Regions from separate parts of the Paenibacillus ihbetae genome, predicted to be linked through region 1. Evidence: a T-box and tRNA genes for the amino acid it is inferred to sense, from the RefSeq annotation. Region 1 holds a T-box; the other holds one or more tRNA genes.
The links. A T-box is a leader RNA that pairs with one kind of tRNA and senses whether it is charged. The one in region 1 lies ahead of pheS (phenylalanine--tRNA ligase subunit alpha), so its partner is inferred to be a tRNA-Phe.
Positions count from the first base shown of each region.

Region 2: it encodes a tRNA-Phe, which carries the amino acid that the T-box ahead of pheS (phenylalanine--tRNA ligase subunit alpha) is inferred to sense. The anticodon was not compared.

Region 1 covers NZ_CP016809.1:4,559,065-4,563,257, forward strand. The annotation lists gene abc-f (ribosomal protection-like ABC-F family protein) at 283-2,148, shown strand; T-box leader at 2,264-2,543, shown strand; gene pheS (phenylalanine--tRNA ligase subunit alpha) at 2,616-3,650, shown strand; gene pheT (phenylalanine--tRNA ligase subunit beta) at 3,681-4,193, shown strand, end outside.
Region 2 covers NZ_CP016809.1:4,215,348-4,219,540, reverse strand. The annotation lists gene BBD41_RS18775 (PspC domain-containing protein) at 1-185, opposite strand, end outside; gene BBD41_RS18770 (PspA/IM30 family protein) at 188-862, opposite strand; gene BBD41_RS18765 (hypothetical protein) at 933-1,232, opposite strand; tRNA gene BBD41_RS18760 (tRNA-Leu) at 1,661-1,740, opposite strand; tRNA gene BBD41_RS18755 (tRNA-Arg) at 1,748-1,821, opposite strand; tRNA gene BBD41_RS18750 (tRNA-Cys) at 1,833-1,906, opposite strand; tRNA gene BBD41_RS18745 (tRNA-Gly) at 1,918-1,992, opposite strand; tRNA gene BBD41_RS18740 (tRNA-Gln) at 2,001-2,075, opposite strand; tRNA gene BBD41_RS18735 (tRNA-His) at 2,094-2,169, opposite strand; tRNA gene BBD41_RS18730 (tRNA-Trp) at 2,190-2,263, opposite strand; tRNA gene BBD41_RS18725 (tRNA-Tyr) at 2,271-2,356, opposite strand; tRNA gene BBD41_RS18720 (tRNA-Thr) at 2,361-2,436, opposite strand; tRNA gene BBD41_RS18715 (tRNA-Phe) at 2,455-2,530, opposite strand; tRNA gene BBD41_RS18710 (tRNA-Asp) at 2,597-2,673, opposite strand; tRNA gene BBD41_RS18705 (tRNA-Met) at 2,703-2,779, opposite strand; tRNA gene BBD41_RS18700 (tRNA-Val) at 2,809-2,884, opposite strand; tRNA gene BBD41_RS18695 (tRNA-Glu) at 2,951-3,025, opposite strand; tRNA gene BBD41_RS18690 (tRNA-Ser) at 3,042-3,133, opposite strand; tRNA gene BBD41_RS18685 (tRNA-Asn) at 3,139-3,214, opposite strand; rRNA gene BBD41_RS18680 (23S ribosomal RNA) at 3,422-4,193, opposite strand, start outside.

The DNA of each region.
Region 1 (4,193 bases):
AAATGGGATTCGAGGTGCCTTTTTTAATTTTCTATACAAAGGGAACTTCAATCCGGCTTGATCAGCAATTCCCACCCATGATCGGCGGGCTTCGTTTTGGGATGTTCGGCATCCGAACAGAACCGCTGTATGTTGGAAGGAACAGCGCGTGCGCTGTAGCCAGGGAGCTGTCGTATCATGCCGTTCATTTCATAAACACATCCGCATCTCTTTCTTCGATGATCCGCCGTAGGCCATGGCCTGCGGTTTTTTTAATGGATTTTTCAGGGAGGATGAGGTTATATGACAATGATCTTAAAGGCTAAGGATATAGGAATGGAGCTGCAAGGAAAGCCGCTGTTCGAGGGGATCCACCTGGAGGTGGCCGAGGGAGAGCGCATCGCCCTGTATGGACGAAACGGAATGGGGAAATCCACGCTGTTGTCGATCCTGGCAGGAGAGCGCCAGCCGACGAACGGAACGGTCGAGGCGGTACTGCCAAGGGAACGATGGGGCTGGATGCGGCAGCAGGATGAGCCTGACGAATCCGAGATGACGGCGCTCGAAATGGTTCGCAGCCGCAGCGAATCGTCCCTTTGGGAGCTTAAGCAGCAGCTTGCCGCTATAGAGAAGCAGATGCAGGCAAGTGATGCTGATGCTATGGATCGGCTGGTTGAGCAGTACGGGAATCTGTTAGAGCGCTATGAGTCCGGTGGAGGCTTCCAGTGGGAGACTGAAGTCGAGAAGGCCATGACGATGCTCGGCATCGGGTCGGAGGTCTGGCCAGTTCCCTATAAAGGACTGAGCGGCGGACAAAAGACGAAGGTGATGCTGGCCGCACTGCTCGTACGGAATCCTCAATTTTTGCTTCTGGATGAGCCGACCAATCATCTGGACAGTGAGAGCCTGGTCTGGCTCGAGCAGTGGCTTGTCTCCGTGTATAAAGGGACCGTACTGTTCGTATCCCATGACAGGGAATTCATCGATCGCGTTGCCACCTCAGTGTGCGAGTTGTCCGCCAACGAGCTGCGGAGGTACCGTGGGGGATACACCGATTACCGGAGGGAGAAAGAGCGTGAGCTCCGTGAGCAGGAAACCCTCTACCGCAAGCAGGAGTTGGCCCGCAAAGCGCTTGAAGAATCGATTCGCCGATATGAGGAATGGTTCCATAAAGCGCATAATTCGGCAGGGGATGGAGATGTTCGAATCACGGCCAGCTACTATAAGGCGAAAGCCAAGAAGAACATTTCGAGATACCATGCCAAGGAGAAGGCGCTCGAAAGGCTGGAAGCGGAGCGTGTGGATAAACCGCGGAGCGATCCGAAGCTGAAAATGGAGCTGGATGCGGAGGCCATTGGTGCCAAAACGCTGCTGCGCGTCAAGGAGATGAGCTTCGGATTCGGAGACCGTCTGCTGTTTGACCGTTTCAGCTTTCAACTGAACCGCGGGGACCGTCTCGCGGTCCGGGGGCCGAACGGAAGCGGAAAAACGACGCTGCTTAAGCTTCTGCTAGGCGAAATTACGCCGACGGAAGGGACCGTTGCCTGGCATCCGGCCGTCAAAATCGGGTATTTCTCCCAGCAGCTCGAAGGGCTGGAGGATGACATGACCTTGCTGGACAGTCTGCTTGCCATTCCTGGAATGACGCAGAGCCATGCCCGAACGCTGCTCGGATGCTTCCTGTTCCGCCGGGATGACGTCTTCAAACGGATCGGCCAGCTCAGCATGGGGGAGAAATGCCGCACGGCCTTCCTGAAGCTGTATTTTAGCGGGGCCCATCTTCTGGTGCTCGATGAACCGTCCAACTATCTGGATGTGGATACGCGCGAGGTGATTGAGGAGGTTCTTGTCCGCTTTCCGGGAGCAATAGCGCTCGTATCGCATGACAGGTACCTGGTTCGCAAAGTCGCCAACCGGCTTCTGACCCTGAAGCCAGGCGGCACGCCGGTCTGGTTCGAGGGCAGCGTCGCAGAGGAAGAGGAGCAAATGGCCCGTGTCGGGGTGATCAGGGGAGATACCGACAAGGAGAACCGCAGGATGGAGCTGGAGTACCGGATTCAAGAGCTGCTTGGACTCTCGGCCGGGGAGGGTGGAGCAGAGCAGGATGAGGATTGGCTCGCCGAAATCCGGACGCTCCGGAAGGAGCTTGCCCGGCTGCAAGGTGAATAAGCGCGAATCGGTACGGGCAAACCTTCTAGTATAAGGCATTTCGGGTAAATGCAGCTTGCCATATGTCGAAAGGTTGCATATAATATACCCTATAAATTTATATTTGCCATAGCGTTTAAATGCATGGATGGAGAAGAGTAGTCAGTGCCTCCGTACAGGGAAGAGATGCCGCAGATTGAGAGCGTCTCTATGGAATCAGGCTGGTGAAGTTCGCTCCGGAGCAGTTCCCTGAACACGGCACAATGCCGTACAGTAGGGGATAACGGGTCCGATTCGTTACGTCGGTCAAGTGAGCATATGTCTGCTTATATCAGGGAATGCCGGTGTTTGCACGCCGCATTCTCAAGAAGCTGGTATGCTAACAAGGGTGGTACCACGGTCTTTTCGTCCCTTTTCGGGAGAAAAGGCCTTTTTTATTTGCAGGCAAGAAAGCAAATACGAGTTCATGAAGGGGTGTGCGAACAGCAATGAAAGAGAAATTGGAAGCATTGAAGCAGGAAGCATTAGCACAACTGCAGGACGTGAGCGATCCGCAGCGCTTGAATGATCTGCGGGTGAAATACCTTGGCAAAAAAGGGGCACTGACCGAAATTTTACGCGGCATGGGCCAGTTGAGCGCCGAGGAGCGCCCGGTAATCGGACAGGTGGCGAACGATGTCCGCGGGGCGATTGAGGAAGTTATCGTGAGCAAGCAGGAGGCGTTCCTGCAGCAGGAGACGGAAGAACGGCTCCGTGCGGAGAAGGTGGATGTTACGCTTCCGGGAAGGAAGCTTGCGCAAGGCGCGATTCATCCGCTCAGCAAAGTCATTCAGGATATCGAGGACATTTTCATCGGAATGGGCTACCGCGTCGCCGAGGGACCGGAAGTGGAGACCGATTATTTCAACTTCGAGGCGTTGAATTTGCCGAAGAACCATCCGGCTCGCGACATGCAGGATTCCTTCTATTTGACGGAGGATTTGCTGATGCGTACCCAGACTTCTCCGGTGCAAGCGCGGACGATGCTGGCGATGGAAGGGGAGGTTCCGGTCAAAATCATCTGCCCGGGCCGGGTATTCCGCCGGGACGACGATGACGCGACCCACTCGTTCCAGTTCCACCAGATCGAAGGCCTGGTCATCGGGGAGAATATCCGGATGAGCGACCTTAAGGGAACGCTGCTGCAATTCGTACAGGAAATGTTCGGGGAAAATACGCAGATTCGCCTGCGCCCAAGCTTCTTCCCGTTCACCGAGCCGAGCGCCGAAGTGGATGTCTCCTGCGTGAAGTGCGGCGGCAGCGGATGCCGCGTGTGCAAGCATACCGGCTGGCTCGAAATTTTGGGCTGCGGCATGGTTCATCCGAAAGTGCTGGAGATGGGCGGCTATGATCCGGAAAAATACAGCGGCTTTGCATTCGGCATGGGAGTCGAGCGGATCGCCATGCTGAAATACGGCGTGGATGACATCCGGCATTTCTTCAACAACGATACGGCATTTTTGAAGCAGTTTACGCGGATCTAACTTAAACAAGATAAGGGAAGTGAATATACAATGAGAGTTTCAACGGATTGGTTGTCCGATTATATATCGCTCGAGGGCGTCAGCACAGAGGAGCTTGCCGGTCGGATTACGTCAGCCGGCATTGAGATCGACGTCATCGAGAAACGGAATCAGGGAATCAGCAAGGTCGTTGTCGGCTACGTGAAGAGCAAGGAAAAGCATCCGGACGCGGATAAGCTTAACGTCTGTGTAGTGGATGCAGGGCAGGAGGAAGATCTGCAGATCGTGTGCGGGGCGAAGAACGTTGACGCCGGACAGAAAGTGCCGGTCGCTCTTGTCGGCGCGAAGCTTCCGGGCGGCCTGGACATTAAGAAAGCGAAGCTGCGGGGCGTGCTGTCCCAAGGGATGATCTGCTCGGCCAAGGAGCTGGGCATGAACGATAAGCTGCTGCCGAAGGAGCTGCAGGAGGGGATTTTGGTGCTGCCTACGGATACCGAAATCGGTAAGCCGATCGTCGATGTGCTCGGCTTGAACGATGAGGTGATGGAGCTGGATCTTACGCCG
Region 2 (4,193 bases), 340 kb from region 1:
GGCGGCTCTTTGGAAACAACCAACGACGCGATCAGGTAAATTAATAGTGTTGTACCGCCAGTGAAAAAGATACTGACTACAAATATAATTCTGAGGATGGTCGATTCGACTCCGAAATGATCGGATATGCCGCCGATCAACCCGGTAAACATTTTGTCTCGGGTAGAACGGTACAATCTACTCATGGTTACTCCTTTCCGCTGTCATTCAGCTTTTGCTTCAATCGGGCGAGTTCCTTCTCGAGCACGGAAGAGACGGTATTGCCTGCCTGTTCCACGTACTCTTGGCCCATCCGGCGTAAATCGCGCAAGCTTCTGGCTTCAAGCTCCCAATCGCTGATGCGATCCTCAAGCCGGTTGAACATCCTTGGAACATCTTGACCGCCGTATGCGCCGGTACGTTCATTCATCTTCTGCTGCAGACGGAGAGTCTCCATCCGGGCAACATAGTACTGTCGCTTGCTGTATACGGTTTGATACTCCATGCGGAGCTCTCCGAGCTGCTCTTCAATCTCTCTCAGCGACTCCAGGCTGGTAGATAACAAGCCCTGGTATTGTTCAATCTTTTCTTCATAGATCAGCTTCTCTTGAAGTGCCAGCTTGGCCAGATGATCCTCACCGGCCTTCAACGCAAGCAGCGCTTGCTCCTCACGCTTATCCCGCATGGTCTCGGCTTGGTCAACCTGCTGTTTCAGCTGCCGAGAGTGAGTTTGGCATTGCTGCAGAAGCTTCTCGGCTTCCGTGATGTCTTGTCTTGTCGAATGAAGGAACTGATCGATCAATCGAACCGGATCCTGACTCTGTTCGAGTCTTTCGTTCAAGGTTGCAACGGTAATGTCTCGTATCCGTCTGAAAACACTCATTTAGGTTTAGCCCTCCTCTTCTATCAACTTCTTATCCTTAGCTTCAGCTGTTCGTCATCCTGTATCGCCATTAGTAGCGCGGTCTTCCCTTCTTGAATCGGGACACCCCGTAGATGATCAGGATAATACCGAGTACCGGACCGATGAGCCAAGACAGCTTACCCATCAACCAGATGACGCCGATACCAAGAATAATCCACCCGATCAGAGCGTTGCCTCGCCGAATTCCGTAATATCCTAAAGCAATCATCAGGACGGGAAGCAAAAGACTGAACAACCATCCGAGCAGAGGAGCGAATACACCCAGAAGAATCAAAACTCCTAGACCAATCAGCAGGAGACTTAATCCGTTTCCTCTCGAATATCTCATTTATACACCGCCTTTCTGTCGTTTGATCGTTGTTTATGTGTTCAACCTTATGACTCTATTCTAGGTAATTTCACGTTTCACTAAAACGGACTGCGGACGGTTTTTGCACCTAGACCTAAGTCGGGGCCCTCTATAGACCTGCGTCCAAACCGTTCCTGGCCCATTAAAGCAGCCCGAACTTCCTACTACTCTTATGGCATTCAGACCTTGTCCAATCCATCCAGACGGCGTCCATTCCATCCGGACCGTATTCGATCCAGCCAAGAACGTGTTCATTCATTCAAAACCGTGTTAGCCGAGCCCGACTTTCCGCTCCAAAGCGTCTAATCCGGTCGAACGTGATCTCACCAGCCGATCATAAGACGATAAGACGAGAAACGCAAAAAAGGAATGCAAGACGATAATCGTCTTGCATTCCTTTTGGATGATGCCGGTGAAGGGACTCGAACCCCCACGGTTTCCCTCACGATTTTGAGTCGCGCGCGTCTGCCAATTCCGCCACACCGGCATAAAAGCGTGCCCTAAGAGATTCGAACTCCTGACCTTTTGATTCGTAGTCAAACGCTCTATCCAGCTGAGCTAAGGGCACAGAATAGTGAATGGAGGCGCCACCCAGATTCGAACTGGGGATAAAGCTTTTGCAGAGCTGTGCCTTACCACTTGGCTATGGCGCCAGAAATGAAAATGGAGCGGACGACGGGAATCGAACCCGCGACCCTCGCCTTGGCAAGGCGATGCTCTACCGCTGAGCCACGTCCGCAGAAATCATGGCTGGGGATATAGGATTCGAACCTATGCATGACGGAGTCAAAGTCCGTTGCCTTACCGCTTGGCTAATCCCCAATATGATTTTTTGTAATATGGGGCGATCGATGGGACTTGAACCCACGAATGCCGGAGCCACAATCCGGTGCGTTAACCCCTTCGCCACGACCGCCATATTTATTAAGTTTCGATTGGCAGGGGCAGCAGGAATTGAACCCACACTAACGGTTTTGGAGACCGCTGTTCTACCTTTAAACTATGCCCCTATAAAACTGGTGGAGGATGATGGATTCGAACCACCGAACTCGTAAGAGAACAGATTTACAGTCTGCTGCGTTTGGCCACTTCGCTAATCCTCCATAGTGGTGCCGGCGAGAGGACTTGAACCCCCAACCTACTGATTACAAGTCAGTTGCTCTACCAATTGAGCTACACCGGCGTATGCAATTGTGAAACATGGTGGCTCGGGACGGAATCGAACCGCCGACACGAGGATTTTCAGTCCTCTGCTCTACCGACTGAGCTACCGAGCCTTACGCTCTTCGTGAACTTCGACGAATCCCATATCGGACACTCATCTCATCCCAAAAGTTAAAAAATGGCGGAACTGACGGGATTCGAACCCGCGATCTCCTGCGTGACAGGCAGGCATGTTAGGCCTCTACACCACAGTTCCACGAGGCACTATCGCATATGCGATATAATTGGTTGCGGGGGCAGGATTTGAACCTGCGACCTTCGGGTTATGAGCCCGACGAGCTACCGAACTGCTCCACCCCGCGTCATTATAAAAGGGTTACAATGTTATTTATGGTGGAGGCTGAGGGGATCGAACCCCCGACCCTCTGCTTGTAAGGCAGATGCTCTCCCAGCTGAGCTAAGCCTCCGCAACAAAGCGATTTCTATCATACCAGATAACCGGCAACAAAATCAAGTCTTTTTTAAAGAAAAGATGGTGACCCGTAGGGGATTCGAACCCCTGTTACCTCCGTGAAAGGGAGGTGTCTTAACCCCTTGACCAACGGGCCATGCTTTAAATAATAGTGGCGGAGAGAGAGGGATTCGAACCCTCGAGACGCTTTTGACGCCTACACGATTTCCAATCGTGCTCCTTCGGCCAACTCGGACACCTCTCCATAAATGGCTCCCCGAACAGGACTCGAACCTGTGACAACTCGATTAACAGTCGAGTGCTCTACCAACTGAGCTATCAGGGAACATTATTCAATTCAAGTGATGGTTTGATCACCTGAAAACTAGATACGAAACGTCTTTGCGTTGATTAGAATCCGTAGCAATGTCCCTTCAGATCCTCAGATCTTTCCGGGCCCCGCCAAAGTAATCGGAATCAGCTGCGAAGCTCTTCTTCACTTTGGTGGGTTTTTGTCTATGCTTCCGTAGCGAGCTTTCTTTCAGAAAGCTTGTAGGATAAGCCCTCGACCGATTAGTATTGGTCAGCTCCATGCATTACTGCACTTCCACCTCCAACCTATCTACCTCGTCGTCTTCAAGGGGTCTTACATACTGGGAAATCTCATCTTGAGGGGGGCTTCACGCTTAGATGCTTTCAGCGCTTATCCCGTCCGTACGTAGCTACCCAGCCATGCTCCTGGCGGAACAACTGGTGCACCAGCGGTACGTCCATCCCGGTCCTCTCGTACTAAGGACAGCTCCTCTCAAATTTCCTACGCCCACGACAGATAGGGACCGAACTGTCTCACGACGTTCTGAACCCAGCTCGCGTACCGCTTTAATGGGCGAACAGCCCAACCCTTGGGACCTACTTCAGCCCCAGGATGCGATGAGCCGACATCGAGGTGCCAAACCTCCCCGTCGATGTGGACTCTTGGGGGAGATAAGCCTGTTATCCCCAGGGTAGCTTTTATCCGTTGAGCGATGGCCCTTCCATGCGGTACCACCGGATCACTAAGCCCGACTTTCGTCCCTGCTCGACTTGTAGGTCTCGCAGTCAAGCTCCCTTATGCCTTTGCACTCTTCGAATGATTTCCAACCATTCTGAGGGAACCTTGGGGCGCCTCCGTTACTCTTTAGGAGGCGACCGCCCCAGTCAAACTGTCCGCCTGACACTGTCCCCGTACCGGATCACGGTACCAGGTTAGAACCTAGATACGATCAGGGTGGTATCCCAACGTCGCCTCCACACAAGCTGGCGCTCATGCTTCAAAGGCTCCCACC